Regions from separate parts of the Paenibacillus sp. Marseille-P2973 genome, predicted to be linked through region 4. Evidence: riboswitches for the same ligand, from Rfam matches in the RefSeq annotation. Region 4 holds a riboswitch; each other region holds the start of a gene.
What was found. A riboswitch is a leader RNA that binds a small molecule or an ion and turns the genes downstream of it on or off. The one in region 4 is predicted to bind cyclic di-AMP.
Positions count from the first base shown of each region.

Region 1: linked by a shared signal. The riboswitch ahead of KB559_RS22660 (3D domain-containing protein) and the one ahead of KB559_RS20725 (C40 family peptidase) in region 4 are both predicted to bind cyclic di-AMP.
Region 2: linked by a shared signal. The riboswitch ahead of KB559_RS19255 (hypothetical protein) and the one ahead of KB559_RS20725 (C40 family peptidase) in region 4 are both predicted to bind cyclic di-AMP.
Region 3: linked by a shared signal. The riboswitch ahead of KB559_RS04890 (3D domain-containing protein) and the one ahead of KB559_RS20725 (C40 family peptidase) in region 4 are both predicted to bind cyclic di-AMP.

Region 1 covers NZ_JAGQEH010000019.1:12,384-16,184, reverse strand. The annotation lists gene KB559_RS22660 (3D domain-containing protein) at 129-1,265, opposite strand; cyclic di-AMP (ydaO/yuaA leader) riboswitch at 1,527-1,735, opposite strand; gene KB559_RS22650 (TatD family hydrolase) at 1,951-2,721, opposite strand; gene KB559_RS22645 (HD domain-containing protein) at 2,746-3,801, opposite strand, start outside.
Region 2 covers NZ_JAGQEH010000011.1:77,068-80,868, reverse strand. The annotation lists gene kdpA (potassium-transporting ATPase subunit KdpA) at 1-1,372, opposite strand, end outside; gene KB559_RS25605 (potassium-transporting ATPase subunit F) at 1,399-1,476, opposite strand; gene KB559_RS19255 (hypothetical protein) at 1,503-1,916, opposite strand; cyclic di-AMP (ydaO/yuaA leader) riboswitch at 2,087-2,260, opposite strand; cyclic di-AMP (ydaO/yuaA leader) riboswitch at 2,378-2,616, opposite strand; gene KB559_RS19250 (Ig-like domain-containing protein) at 2,896-3,801, shown strand, end outside.
Region 3 covers NZ_JAGQEH010000002.1:296,429-300,229, forward strand. The annotation lists gene KB559_RS04880 (dihydroorotate dehydrogenase electron transfer subunit) at 1-183, opposite strand, end outside; gene KB559_RS04885 (polysaccharide deacetylase family protein) at 366-1,193, shown strand; gene KB559_RS04890 (3D domain-containing protein) at 1,244-1,933, opposite strand; cyclic di-AMP (ydaO/yuaA leader) riboswitch at 1,938-2,113, opposite strand; gene KB559_RS04895 (amino acid ABC transporter ATP-binding protein) at 2,282-3,004, opposite strand; gene KB559_RS04900 (amino acid ABC transporter permease) at 2,991-3,653, opposite strand; gene KB559_RS04905 (transporter substrate-binding domain-containing protein) at 3,749-3,801, opposite strand, start outside.
Region 4 covers NZ_JAGQEH010000014.1:34,699-38,499, forward strand. The annotation lists gene KB559_RS20715 (GNAT family N-acetyltransferase) at 1-440, opposite strand, end outside; gene KB559_RS20720 (C40 family peptidase) at 845-1,318, opposite strand; cyclic di-AMP (ydaO/yuaA leader) riboswitch at 1,323-1,459, opposite strand; gene KB559_RS20725 (C40 family peptidase) at 1,722-2,213, opposite strand; cyclic di-AMP (ydaO/yuaA leader) riboswitch at 2,216-2,350, opposite strand; gene KB559_RS20730 (hypothetical protein) at 2,572-3,402, opposite strand; gene KB559_RS20735 (M1 family metallopeptidase) at 3,470-3,801, opposite strand, start outside.

The DNA.
Region 1 (3,801 bases), on a different contig from region 4:
CCCCATACCTTTCCGCAATAAAATGGTTGTATTACAACAAAAAGAAGAGGAATTCATCCTCTTCTTATCCGTGTCTTATTCATCATCCTAATAGTATATCATTCCCTGAGCAAAGTAAACGCGCCCGGTTAGTTCAACTCCGGCTTGGTCGGACCGATTACATACACCGTCCGGCCCTTTTTCCGTCCGAAGTTTTTCGCGGATTTCAGGGAGTCGTAATAAACGTCCATCTTGTTGCCTTTGATGGCACCGCCGGTATCTTCGGCCTTACGGAAGCCGATGCCTTCGATATAAACCCACCAGCCCAAAGGAACGACGCTCTTATCGACCGCGATCGTTCTTCCTTCCGTGACTCGGGTACCGGAAGCCGTCTTCGTACCGATCCCGTCTTCTTCGGCGGAATAAGCGGTCAAAGTTACGTTCTTAAGTACTTTTTTATATTTAAACGAGACGCCGCCTTTCGTCGTAAGCCCGCTGATATTCACCGCGTTCGAAGTGCGGGAAATGCTGGCGGACGCAACGGCTGTCGGTTTCTTCGTGCCTACGGCGACTACCTTCGGCGAAGCTGCTTTTTCAACTTCTTTGCCGAGCCATTGCTTTGACACGAATTTTCCGTCCTCATATACCTTTTCGATGTTGTGGACGACTACACCTTCGCTTCCCGGGGCCACTACTTTAGTTTTCCCTTTAAGCAAAGTATTGTCCGATGTTTTCACGACGGTAAAAGGTACGCTTTCTTTGGTCTGTACCTTATGTTTGGTGACACGGACGATTTTAATATCTAAATTCGCCGACACCTTACTGGTCAAAGCCGGAGTGATTTTATCCTCCTGCCCCATAGTAACGCCGAGCTCTTCAATCGTTTCCTGCACACTGTCCTTGGTTGTAAAATGCACTTTGCTCGTGCCGTCCACACTCACGTTTACCGGAACCGCGCGTACAATGACAATCCGGTTGCCATCTTGGATGGAGCTAGCGAGCGGCCGCGATACCGCGTCCTCGGGACCCAACACAATGGACTGTTCTTCCAGTACTTGATTGACCAGCGAATGACGGGTTTCGATTTTTTGACTTTGCCCGTCAACAACCAAGTAAATCTTTTTATTGTTCTGGCTGTAAGACCAAATCAGGATGATGAGTACTACCGCGATGGCCAACAATCCGATAACCGAAATTTGACGTAAATGTTCTTGTTTCCACCGCATTGCGTAAGACATGCTGGATGAGCGCGATTCATGGGATTCCTTTTTGCGGAAAAAGCCCATTTCTTCCGTCCTCCTTACATAGTCCCGCCGTCTAGGTCGATTCATGATACATATGACGTGACTACAATTCATTTTTACGAAATGCACTTTGAATGAGCTGCACTTCGCATCCTGCCCCAGTCTGCCCGGCACCGTCACCTCCTGTTTAACACAGTATGATGACCCTATTACTTTTATTCAAAAACAAAAGAAGCCCAAAGAAAGAGTAAGAGGCTCTCTTTCGTGGCTTCCGAATGTCTTGGTGTAATAGGATGCACGAGTTTGCCCTCTCAATGTACGCTTACGAGGTTAGCTGTCGGGTTAGGACGCGAGAGTGCCGCCCTTCCTCAGTTCATTCGCTCATGGCGCAATGACCTTGAATTCACCCCAATGACCCAAAAAGAAATCAATTACGATCTGGCCGGGCCTTCCCGGCGTGTCGTACTTGGTTCCCCCGTTCCCCACAAGTGGAGATTAAGCGAGACTGGTTCATGGAACCATGTAACCGGAATCGCCAACTGCAAATGAGCGACCCCAAATCGATTACTGAAAAGATTCTATCCTGTTTCGATGCATGTTGTAAAGGACGAATCAACAACGTTTATTTTAATAAATGGTTAAAAAAATGTAATAATCTCTTGCTAATTAGTTAAAAAGCATTAATCTTTCGCGATTGCTTCTTTTTTCACCGCTTTTGCTCCCGATTTCACCGAATTCCAAATCGTTCCAGCGCATTTCGGGTGGTAATTTCGGCGATTTCTTCGAGAGATACCCCTTTTAACTCGGCAGCAGCCTCGGCGACCAAACGGACGTGTCCGGACTCATTCCTTTTCCCACGAAAAGGGTGTGGTGTTAAATAAGGGGAATCCGTTTCGATCAACAATCGGTCCATTGGAGTCTTCGCCAACACCTCTTTAGGCTGCTTTGCATTTTTAAACGTGATCGGTCCGCCAAACGACAAATGGAATCCCAAATCCAGACACATTTTGGCAATTTCCCAGCTTCCCGAATAGGAATGCATGACGCCGCCGATCTCGTTCGCCTTCTCTTCCCGCAGAATGCGGACGACATCTTCATGGGCTTCCCGGTTATGGATACAAATCGGCATTTTCAACTCGCGGGCGAGGCGAATTTGCTTCCGAAAAACCTCATGCTGCACGTCTTTTGGCGAGGTATCCCAGTAATAATCGAGTCCGATTTCGCCGATCGCCACAACCTTCTCATGTTTGCAGAGTTCTGCAATCCAGTCCAAATCCTCTTCCTTCATCGTAATCGCATCCTGCGGGTGCCAGCCGACCGCCGCATAAATGAATTCATACGACTCCGCCAGCTTCATCGTAGTCGGAATGGTCTCGCGGTTAAAACCGATATTAATCATCCGCGTTACCCCTTGTTCCAAAGCGCGATGAATCGCTTCCTCACGGTCGCCGTCGAATTGCGGCGCATCCATATGCGTGTGCGTATCAAATAACTCCATGCTGTTACCTCCTTAGGTGTATTCTTATGTGGTTTGCTTAAATATTTCGTGAATATGCTCCGGAAGCCGTTCGATAACCGGCGCAATTTTATTATCGGGATAGTACAAATGATATTTCCCCCGGTGCAGTCCGCTTATGGAACGCACAATGTCCGAAACCTCGGAGATTTCCCGGATCTGCTCCTGCCGGTCCAATAGAAGGATGTGCTTGTCCCTAAATTCCCCGTCCGGACGAAACACATCATAAGGCAGATCGGTCGGAAAATCAATTTCCAGATCGTAATCCGGATTGAGCCCCACGTCCTTGAATGCGACGCGGATGTCGTCGATCATTTCCAGATCTAACGATTCCACTTCTACATATTTATACAACTTTCTATCTAAAAATCGAGAACACAGCTCGCTCAGCAGTCCATCGGATTCTCTCTTCCACTGCATAAAGGCAGTCTGCACCAAAGCTTCGTCAAGCAGGAGGTACTCCTGCACGGTCAGATCCCGTTTGAACAATCCCGGTAATGGATCCGGCAAGAACGCAAATTGATGCCCACTCTCGTGAAGCTCCTTAGCCCTGCGGAAAATCTGCCGCAGAATAATTTCCGAACTCCGGGTAACCGGGTGAAAATAAACCTGCCAGTACATTTGGTACCTGGACATCAGGTAATCCTCAACCGCATGCATACCCGACTCCTTGACCACAATCCGGCCTTGGAACGGCCTAAGCATTCTGAGAATCCGGTCCATATCGATCGTTCCGTAATTGACTCCTGTAAAATAGGCATCCCGCAGCAGATAATCCATACGGTCTGCATCAAGCGGGCTGGATACCAAATTTACCACGATCGGGTGCTCATAATCTTTGCGGATAACGGCCGCCACTTTATCCGGAAAATCCTCTCCCAGCCGCCGCAGCACCTCCCCGACCTCCGTATCGCCGAGCACGATTTTACAAGTCCAATCTTCATGATGCATTTGAAACGCCTGCTCAATCGAATGGGAGAACGGGCCGTGCCCCAAATCGTGAAGTAATGCCGCACAAAGGGTGACAAGTCTTTCTTCCTTCGGCCAATCGGCATAGTCGGC
Region 2 (3,801 bases), on a different contig from region 4:
ACAGCACCTGGGATAAACCATGGAAACCGGGGTTCGTGATTGCACTGTGCCCCAGATCCGTCATAAAACTGATTGCAGTCGGCACAAGAATGATAAACGGATGCGCCAAAATCGCGATGGCGATCAGCTTCATTTCCTTGGCCTCGATTTTGCGGCCCAGAAATTCCGGCGTCCGGCCGACCATCAGCCCGCAAATAAACACTCCTAGAATGGCGTACATCATCATGTTCATAAGGCCGACGCCTTTTCCGCCGAATACGACGTTCAGCATCATTTGTACCAGCGGAACCATCCCGCCGAGCGGCGTCAGAGTATCATGCATATTGTTGACGCTCCCTGTCGTAGCGGCCGTCGTTACAGTGGTAAACAGCGTGGATCCGGCGATCCCGAAGCGAACTTCCTTCCCTTCCATGCTTCCTTGCGCAGCGTCGATACCCAGTGCGTTGATTGCCGGGTTACCCGCTTTTTCCGAGAAATAGACGGTGGATAAAAAGACGAGAAATAGAATCATCATGGCGGAGAAAATGACCCAGCCTTGTTTCTTATTCTTGGCGAACAACCCGAATGTGTATGGCAACGCGGCACCAATCATCCACATCGACCACATTTCCACGGCGTTACTCAAACCGTTCGGATTCTCAAACGGATGTGCGGAGTTTACTCCGAAAAATCCCCCGCCGTTCGTCCCCAAATGCTTGATCGACTCGAGCGAGGCGACGGGCCCCATCGAAATTCGCTGTAACGCGCCATCCAGCGTATGAACCGTCAAGGTCGGATCCAACGTCTGTGGAACCTGCAGTGCCACGAGAATTAGGGTAACGAGCAAAGCTGCCGGTAGAAATACCCGGACATGGGCTTTTGTAAAATCTTCAAAGAAGTTTCCGAGCGTTTGCCCTCTCTGCGTCAAACCGCGGATAAATGATATTGCTACGCACAGACCGCTGGCGGCCGAAGTAAACATCATCATCGTAATGACGGCCATTTGTGAGAAATAGGATAGAGCAGACTCCCCGCTATAATGCTGTAGGTTCGTATTGGTCATAAAGCTGATGACCGTATTGAATGAAAGCGACGATTCCATGTTTCCCATCCCATTAGGATTCAAAGGAAGAAACTGCTGAATCCGCAGAACCAAATAGCTTACTCCCACCAGAACGGCGTTCGTCACAATCATGCTAAAGGCGTATTTTTTCCAGCTCATGCCTTCACGGCGTTTGAAACCGACCAGCTTATAGATCAGTCTTTCGAAACCTCCGAATATGTTGTCGGTACGGTTCGATTCCCCGGAAAACACATGGTATAAATAAGTGCCCAGCGGTTTCACCAGTACAATGATGACGCCGATCACAACTAACATTTGCACTAAATCCATTGGGATCCCCCTCAAAAGTAGGCTTTTTAAAATTTCTCAGGATGAATCAAGGCATAGATCAAATAAAGAAATACGAACAGGACGACCAACCCGATCCCTATCATGGCGTATCCCCCTCCTTTAATTCCTGTTAATCCCCGGTTTCCGGAATGCCGTTTGCTAAAAATCCGACCTCGCAGGAACCGGAATGAATCACATAAGTCGCTCCAAGGCCCTTGTAAATCATTCTCGGATGCCGCTCCGGCGTAATCACGATTATTGGACTCGATGTCCATTGACGGCATAACTGCAAATATCGACATGTTAAAGTTAGCGTAGTTTCAAAAATAAAGACCCTCCCGATCCGAAATTCGGGAATCCTCCAAGTTTTCTCATCCTCCGTCTTCACCCGGATCACTTGAACCGTCCCCAATTTACGAGCCCGTTTCTCCTCAGTTTTGTTGTTCACGAGAACCGCAACATTCCGCCGCTTAGACAACAGCAGCCGTACAAAATTCAGCCCTGCCTGATTTGGCGCAGCAATGAGGATACAATCTTCCTCCACCTTTGTTTCCTCCCTCAGATAATAGCAAGACCTAAAGCCCCTCCTGGTGAGGTAGACTTTACTAGTAAGCTCATTCCAGTACTTTGCACAGCAAAAAAGCCGCAGGAAAGGAAGGAACCTTTCCGCAGCTTCTGGCATGGTGTTCATAACCATGGTGGGCTTATGGCGGTTGCCTCTCCCAATTACGCTTACGAGGTTAGCTGTCGGATTCGGGCGCGAGAGTCGCCCTACGCTGGAAATTAAGGATATTTCCGGCGATTCACCCCATGAAACGTTCCGATCCCAGATCGGCGTTTCGTTGGTTCCCCCGCTTCTGCGTTCGCAGAATTCAGCGAAAAAGACATTATTATTCATTTCGATTTTTCATAACAATTTCAGTCAATTTTTCAGTTTAGGCAATAAAAAACCACAGAGGCACCTTGGCGCTCTGTGGCCTACTCATACGGCTGACAGTTCACCCATCCTCTCTTCATCCACGCTTACGAAGTTAGCTGTCGGATTCGGGCGGTGAGAGTCGCCCTACCCGAACGGAATCCATGGTTTCCGTCCGGGATTCACCCCTGTCCGTTTGCGGTCTTTAACTCTCACATTAAAGACCGCAAACGAACGAAACGGCTTCTTGGCCTTGGAGCCAAGATAGATGCGCCGCAATTTGGTTCCCCCGTTTTCCCGTTTCCGGGAAATTCAGCGATCGACAAATGGTATGATATTTGTTTCATGGATTGAATCATAACTCCGGCGCCGAATCCAGTAAAGTCAGGCAACCGTCTAAAAACAGTTTGCAATTGCCAAATATATGAAACGGGAGCGTTTTCATAATGGTTAAACTCTCTCATTTACGTCATATCTCTTTAATGCTTCATTTTTCATTCCATTATATTAAAGGTCATTAAACGGTTATTGCCCTAAGAAAAATACTACGGCTACAATACAATTGTAAACGTTTACAATTATTCCGGATAGAAAGCGAGGGGTATTCATGCCGATTCGTCAACAAAAGAAAGCCTTATTGAATCAAGTTGTAGGTTCATTGATTTTCAAAGGGTTGACTGCTTCTCTATTCCTTTGCTTCTCTTTTATCCTCGTGGCTCAGATCCCCTACGCTCACGCCGAATCCATGCTGACCATCGATTCTCCGGCGGAAGGTGATCAGGTACCTCCGGGATGGCTGCGGGTTACGGGAGGGTATACCGAAACTTATGACATCAAATTGATTATTAATGGAACCGAACAGCTTAACTCCGTAAGAGAGGACTTAAATGGACCCGAAAGCGGCACTTGGTATGCGGATGTCGACGTATCCAAATACGACGGCAACATCTCGCTGATTGCCAAGGGAGTGCAGAGTTCGTCTCGTTATGGAATCTCCACGGCTACGACATCGGTGTATGTCAATAATCCCGAAGCCAGCCTCCCTGTTGTGAAGATTACAAATCCTTCGGACGATGAAACCGTCCACGGCTCGGTCCCTGTAAAAATCACCGTCGACGCCAAGAATTCCGTTGAGCTGGTAGAGATTCGAATCAACGGCGGGCCATGGATGAAAGCAAAGCAAACCGGGAACCACTATCAATTCAAATGGGACGCCAAAAATCTCGGTAACCGGACCTCCAGTCTGGAGGCAAGGGCCTTCGACGAATTCGGCAATGAAGGCCGGAGCACTACGGTTTATGCTCATACCGGGAACTGGGCTCCCGAACCGGTTACACTTGAAAAGCAAGACCGTGCGATGTGGATCTGGGAAAAAGCCGCTTACAATCTCTTTTTGAACCCGGGCTCCAAATCGGCGTTAAAAGCGCTTGCCGATGATACCGGAACCTTCGGCTCCGATCCGATCACCACCTTTTATATCGGCGTTTTTCCGTATGAGGGTGTAGACATCCTT
Region 3 (3,801 bases), on a different contig from region 4:
TAAATATAGAAATTCCACGTATTCCGCGGTTACGTTAAAAATGCTTAGCGGTCTGGAAAGCAGAGGATAGTGATCCCATGCCCGCAGCATGTAAAATTGACCCATTGTTCCGGCGAATTGTCCCGCCACGGCGAGTCGATAAACGCCTTCTGCTACCTGCTCATTAGCCAATACTTCCGACAAAATTCTCTCTCCTTCCCGAATAACGCCACTTTGTTTGCTGCTCCTTGCTTCATATTAAGATGCAATTTTTCAGCTATCCGAGTCTGTGATAAACCTCACATTTGCATAATACACATAATTAGCCAGTTTTCTGGGCATACCAATTTATAATACGGTTTCCGGGTAAAAGGAGAGGATTTGCTATGTCTAGATCGACCAAACGGCGGATGATCTCCGCTGGAATCTGCGCCGTCATGACGGCTTTGTTTTGCTGTATCCTCTGCTTATTCCCCGACTCCTCCAATGCGTTTACTACGAAAGGCCCCTTAACAGAGGATACTGATTCATTGGATACCGCACCTGCTTCCGCAAAGCCCTTAAATCTGGGAGAGCTTCGGCGAAAATATTCCGAAACCTTTAAATTCCGCGGTCCAGAAGTGAAACAGATCGCCCTGACTTTTGACGATGTGCCCGATCCGCGGTTTACGCCCCAGGTATTGGCTGCACTTCGCAAAGAAGGAGTCAAAGCGACTTTTTTCGTCGTCGGGCACCGGGCGAAGAAGCATCCGGAGCTGCTGAGGGCCATTCACCGGGACGGCCACATCATCGGCAACCATTCCTTTAGCCATGCTTTGTTCAAAAACCGCTCGCGAAGTCAGTTTCAAAACGAAATTTTGCGAACCGAGAATATTATCGCTAATCTCGTTGGTTATCGGCCCAAGTTGATACGCCCGCCATATGGAGAAATTAACGAGGAACAAGTTAAGTGGGCCAAGAAAAGCGGTTATATTATCGTGAACTGGAATGTCGATTCGCTGGATTGGAAAGGACTCGATTCGGAGAAGGTGAAACAGAACGTCCTCAAGGCCGCAGGCCCGGGTTCTATTGTATTACAGCATGCCGGAGGGGGAACGGGGTCGGATTTATCCGGAACGATTCAGGCGCTGCCTGAGATCATTCAGACGTTGAAAGCAAAAGGCTATCACTTTGTGACTCTTCCCGAGCTTCTGCAAACGAAGAAGTACAAATAACGGAGAGTAGGAATTAAAAAAGCAGCTCCCTTGGGAGCTGCCGCATTCAATTATTTATCTAAAATATACAGTTTAACGTCCTGAAATCCGAACTCATTAACGGTTTGCGGACTGCCCGGAATGAATATATCAATGCGGTTCCCTTTGATCGCGCTGCCCTGATCGGTTGCGGTCGCAACGAAGGCGTTTTTCGGCAGATTGGAATGGCTATGTCCCGTAACAAGCACTTTAGTGCCCATAGGAATTACTTTCGGGTCAACGGCGATGGTCCCCAACTGCAACGGTTTGCCGAAGTAATCAACGGCTCCCCACTTTCCGTTCTCGCTCGCTGCGGAAGAATATGCCGTGGCCTTAACCTCCACGGTTTTGGAGTAAGAGAAGTTCTTGCCCCAAGCCTCTACGGTCTTATCCGCACTTGAGACTTTTACGGCTGATAACGGCTGAGGAATTATGTTTTCCTTTGCGCTTGCAGAAGCTGTTGACATAAGGGCTTTGGATCCTTCTCCAGGGATAACGATATCCAGGCCGCCGTAAATATTCGATGCTTTGATGGATGGATTCGCTGTAATCAGCTTGTTCATATCCACGCCGTATTGTTTAGCCAGAAGGTAAAAGGTGTCTCCTTCCTTCGCTTTATGTATCGAATCCGCATGGACAGGTACCGACTGCAAAGCTCCTGCCAATCCGACTGCAATAATTGTCGCCTTAACGGCGCGTGCTAATTTAGTATGCTTATTCATGATGTCCTCCTTCTACTATCGCCTGCGGAGTTAGTTGTCGGGTTAGGGAAAAAAGGATAGGCCCCTGCGCATTTACTTCGCTTCACCCCAAGATAGCCGTGTTCTCGTCATTTGACGGGTACAGCAAATCGGAAAATCGTCCCCCGCACCTGCGCTGGCAGGTTTTGGCCTAATCAATATATCACAATTTTGTAACCAATAGGGCAAGCAAATGTTTCCATGATGCGTTAAGTAGCAGCCAATCGCACTATTTTCGCCGATGATGTGATTACAATTCTGTAAAAGCGATCGAACTCAAAAAAACCGCCCGAACGTTCTCCGGCGGTTCATTCATGTTATAGAGTTAAGTTACAGCACTTTACTGAGAAAATCCTTGGTCCGCTGATTCTTCGGCGAACCAAAGACCTCCTGCGGAGTCCCTTGCTCCATAATGACACCCTGATCCATAAACAGAATCCGGTCCCCAACTTCGCGGGCAAAGCCCATTTCATGCGTGACGATGACCATCGTCATCCCCTTGTCGGCTAGGTTCTTCATCACGTCCAGCACCTCTCCGACCATCTCCGGATCAAGCGCGGAGGTCGGCTCATCGAACAGCATCACATGCGGCTCCATAGCGAGCGCGCGGGCAATCGCGATCCGCTGCTTCTGTCCGCCCGACAGCTGGGAAGGATAAGCGTCCCGCTTGTCTTCCAGTCCGACCGTGCGCAACAGGTCCATGGCCAAAGCTTCCGCTTTGTTCTTCTCGATTTTTTTTACGCGGATGGGAGCCATCGTGATGTTATCGATCACATTTTTATGCGGAAACAAATTAAACTGCTGGAACACCATGCCCATTTTTTCGCGGGTTTTGTTGATATTGTGGCGTTTACCGGTAATGGATTCCCCTTCGAACGTGATCTCGCCCTCGGTTGGTTCCTCCAGAAGATTCAAACAGCGGAGAAAGGTACTCTTCCCCGAGCCGCTGGGGCCGATCACAACGACGACCTCTCCTTTGGCGATTTCCAGATCGATCCCCTTCAAAATGTGAAGCTGGCCGAACTTTTTATGCAAATTTTTAACGGTGATCACTGGCTTTCAACTTCCTTTCGAACAGACCCAAAATACGGGACAGTGTGAATGTCAGAATAAAGTACATAACCGCTACGATCAGATACGGCGTCATGCCGTCGTAAGTGATCGTAACTACAGCACCGGACTGGAACATCAGCTCCGTAATACCGATAAAGGATACGATCGAAGATTCCTTAATAATCGTAATAAACTCATTCCCGATTGCGGGCAGCACCGACTTGATCGCCTGCGGAATAATGATAAAACGCAAGGACATCCAGCGATTCATGCCTAGGGACCGAGCTGCTTCTCCTTGCCCCCGGTCTACGCCCTGGATCCCGGCACGGAATATTTCCGCAAGGTAGGCCGAGCTGTTGATCGAAAGCGTGATCGCTCCGGATTCAATCGGGGAGAAGTTGACATTGAACGCCGTCGAAAAACCGTAATGAATTATTAAGAGCTGGACCAACATCGGCGTTCCCCGTAAAAATTCAACCCAAGCATGGCCGATAAATCGGACGATTCTCCACGGGGCCATCCGCAAGAGCGTAACAAGCAGGCCCAAAATAAAACCGCAAAGAACCCCCAGAGCCGCCAGTAGCAGCGTATACTGCAGACCGGTCAAAAAATAGCTGCGGTACTCCCAAAACATTGTAAAAAGCTCCATGTCCCAATCATTCCTCCTATTTTACCTCAAAAGCCTTGACAAAAAAACAGAAAATAGCGAATAGGCTCCGCTATTTTCTGCAAATCGGTCACCGGTTATTTTTCAGCAAGTGCGCTTGCTTCGGTAACGAACTTATCGATCGAACCGT
Region 4 (3,801 bases):
GTCATTTTCTCGTACAGATCGGTAATCACGAAGCCGGACTTCTGGTAAGCCCGGATCGCCCGTGTGTTCCATGTGAGCACTTCCAGGTCAATTACATCCTTAGGCTTTCTCCGCTGGGCCTCCTCGACGATTGTCAGCACAAAGGTCTTACCCAGCCCGTGGCCGCATAAATCAGGTCTCATACCGATGCCAAGCCGTGTAACGCCCTCCATAGGAAAGTACTGGGCGAATCCGGCAAGCTCCTCCTGCTGATCCAGCAAAGAGACGTACTGCTGGGCCCTTAAAACGGGATTCCCAAATTCCACATCGAGCGCCTTCATCTGTTCCCAGGGAAGCCAGCTATAAATATCGTAGGGAGAATCGTAACGCCAAGTACTGATATCTGCGCCATGGCTTTCTTCCATGGGTACGATTCGAAATGGTGCGATTGGTTTTTCCATTTTTGCGCCTCCTTAAACGATAGGAATGCCTATGCGGCTACCCATATGGCTGTAGTTCTTTTTAACCTCACTCTAACGGGATTTTTATTGGTTGTAAAGGCTTTGTGGAGGAAGAGGGGCCAGAAATCGAAGGCAGGCAAAAAAAATGCGTAAATTAAAAATTTCCTGTTTAGGCATCCGCATAACGGGTAAATTTTGGATATAGGGAAGATAGGATATGGAGTGTTAGAGAACGAGAACGGAAAAAATATTTTTGGAATGGGTTTTATCCAAGAAACCTTTTGATCGATTCCTTCGTTATATGAATAAGATGAAGGAAAGAAAAAAGACCGCGTTGATTCCGGCAAGAATCAAGTGCGGTCAAGCGAGCTGTTGAGGTGAGGGCCTCAACCTATCAGGGGTGATCAGGATTCTTTGGCAAAGCTGGAATAGCTGTCTGCGCTCAAAATTCTTTTTGCCCCGACATAACGTGTTTTATAGTAAGTGTTGCTTAATTTGTCTGTTCTGATTCCTTTGGAAGAAGAGGCATGAGCGAATTTTCCGTCTCCCAGGTAGACGCCCACATGGGACACTTTACCTTTGCCCAGGGTGTTGAAGAATACGAGGTCTCCCGCTTTCAACTGGCTCTTGGCCACCGGGGTACCTTGCTTGTACTGAGCGGTAGAGACGCGGGCAAGATCAACGCCCATTTTCTTGAACACGTATCTTGTAAATCCGGAACAGTCAAAACCGTTGGTCGTGACGCCTCCGTATTTGTAAGGTGTTCCGTACACGGATTTAACGACGCTGGTCAATGTGGTGTCCGCAAAGGCACTTCCTGTCCCCATGGTGAACAAAATAGCTAAACTCGTTGCTGCTGCTGCGAATGTCTTTCTCAAGATGTTAAACTCCTTCCAAGGCCTGCGAGGTTAGCTTGAGGATTCGGTTGAAGGTTCCCTATGATCCCTATGTAACGAAATCAATTCACCCAATGTGGTTCCCCCGTTTCCCGGGTGCCGGGAATTCGGCTAGTCTTTGTTGAATGCACCCGAAAAATTACGACGTTACAACAGTGATTACGACGTTACAACAGTGATTACAAAGTTGTTACCATTTACTCTGGTCATTTTACCAAACATCAACGCGGGTTTGCAAGTTTGTTTTGTTATTTTTGAATAAATAAGTTAATTTGTCCTGTATATCCCGTCCTCTCCGGGTAATGTTTCCTAGGACGACGGTTTAAATAAAAGAAAAAACCCGCAGATTGCGATCCATAAAGAATCTCTGCGGGCTTCATCGTTACTATTCTACATCATCATGATCTTGAGTATCGCTTGTAACTTCTTCGAACTTATCAGTGCTCATAATGCGCTTGGCGCCAACATAGCGCTCGACATAATATTTATCGCTCAATTTGCTGATGATAACTCCTTTGGAGGAGGAAGCATGAGCAAACTTGCCGTCACCGACGTAAACACCAACATGAGACACACCTTTGCCTGAAGTGTTGAAGAACACCAGATCGCCAGCGATCAGTTCTTTCTTCTCTACAGCGGTTCCCATCTTGTACTGGGAGCCTGATTGGTGCGGCAATTTAATTCCGATTTTCGAAAAGACATACATAGTGAATCCGGAACAGTCAAAGCCAGAGGTGGTAGTTCCGCCGGAAACATAATCGCTTCCCAGAGCTTTTTCAATCGTGGTGTCCAATTTGGAATCTGCGAAAGCGCTACCAGTTCCGATGGAGAAAAGTATTGCAAGACTTACGGCTGCTGCGGTTAACTGTTTTTTCAAGGAAATGCTCCTTCCAATGCCTACGAGGTTAGCTTAAGGATTCGGTTGAAGGTCCCCTATGATCCCTCTCTTGCGAGATCAATTCACCCAAAGTGGTTCCCCCGTTCCCCGTGAAGGGAATTCGGCTGTAATTTACACCTGACTACTTACTTATTCGACACCCAGCAGAAGACTCCTGCTAATAGTGACAAAAATAATTACAAAACTGTTACTGAAATTGTGCTGTTGTTATTGTAACAAAGGCCAGTATATTTTGGCAATGGTTATTTAGCGAGTTTGAGAGGGGAAAACGCAGGACAAGACCCCCGAATAAGCTCGGAGGCCTTGTGGCACAAGGAAGGACAAAGATGAAAAAAATTTAACTTTTTTGTGATTTGGTATGCCAAAGCTGATATTGAGAGGTTAGAGTCCAAATTTGAAATAGACTGCGAATGAAAGGATAGGTTTGTTGCAGAATTAAAGCAATCAGTCCTGTCCAAATCCAGGAGGCCGTTCCGAACAAAAGGAACAAGGCGGCGCCGGCAGCTCCGAGAATAAGGGAAATGGCGATCCCCGGCAATAGATACCTCATGCTCAGCATCAGGGAGCCCCAGACGCCGGCCTTAAACAGATACCCGAACTGGGCGAACAGCAGGATTTGCCGGACAAGCCAACCGTAAACCACCCACCCCAGCAAATATCCACAAAGGGTCAAAAGGGGAGCGAGCCTGTCGCCTGACGTAAGGAGACGGGGCAAGAGGGCGTATAAATCCGGGACGATCCAAATTCCCGGCAGGGAGAGCAGCGCGAGCTCCAACAGAAAGAAGAGAGTGACGGGCTTCCAGAATTCCTTCATTCCCCGGAAGAAGGGAAGGCCGGACGCCCGGGTCTCGGGGGGAACCAGACCGTAGAGAATACCCGCCTGGAACAGCGGCGTCAGCAATAGACGGAGAACAATCATCCCGATTAGCAGCCAGAAATACTGATGAATCTCCGGATTGTGCTTTAATTCGAATTGCCCTTCGATCAAGTATAGAATCCGGTTCAATTCATTCGGGGGCGTATCCGGGTACCTGGACAGTACGGCCACAACCGCCGAATGGATCAGACGGTACAGAAACAGCCCCCAGAGCAGCTGGTACAGGAACAGGATGATCACAGAGGGAAACTGGCTCCTGACAAGCCCCCATCCATTTCGTACATAGGTCATAACTTTCCCTCCTAAAAGTTTTGTGGGCATTACTGCTATGAATAAGCCTTATTCTTGTTCGTCCAGCCTACCAGACCAGAGTGCCAAGCAGGGATTCCAGCAGTTTGGTGATGCTTAAAGAAGCACGTGTGCTGACAGGTTCCTTGACCTCGGCCTTAATAAAGTTGTTGATATGCTTGTTCTCAAGCACCAAGGAATACTCGGGATCCAAACGGACCCATTCCAGGGGTTCTTTATATTGCAGCTTCATCTGAACGCGATCGCCATCGCCATTCCACACCTTGTGGATCGTATGGCCATCCTTGAAGCTGAAGAGCAGCGGTATTTTGGAGGCCGTTCCTCCCTTGCGGCTGATTTCCACCTCAGACTCGTAAATCGTGCTCCCATCCTTGGTTACAG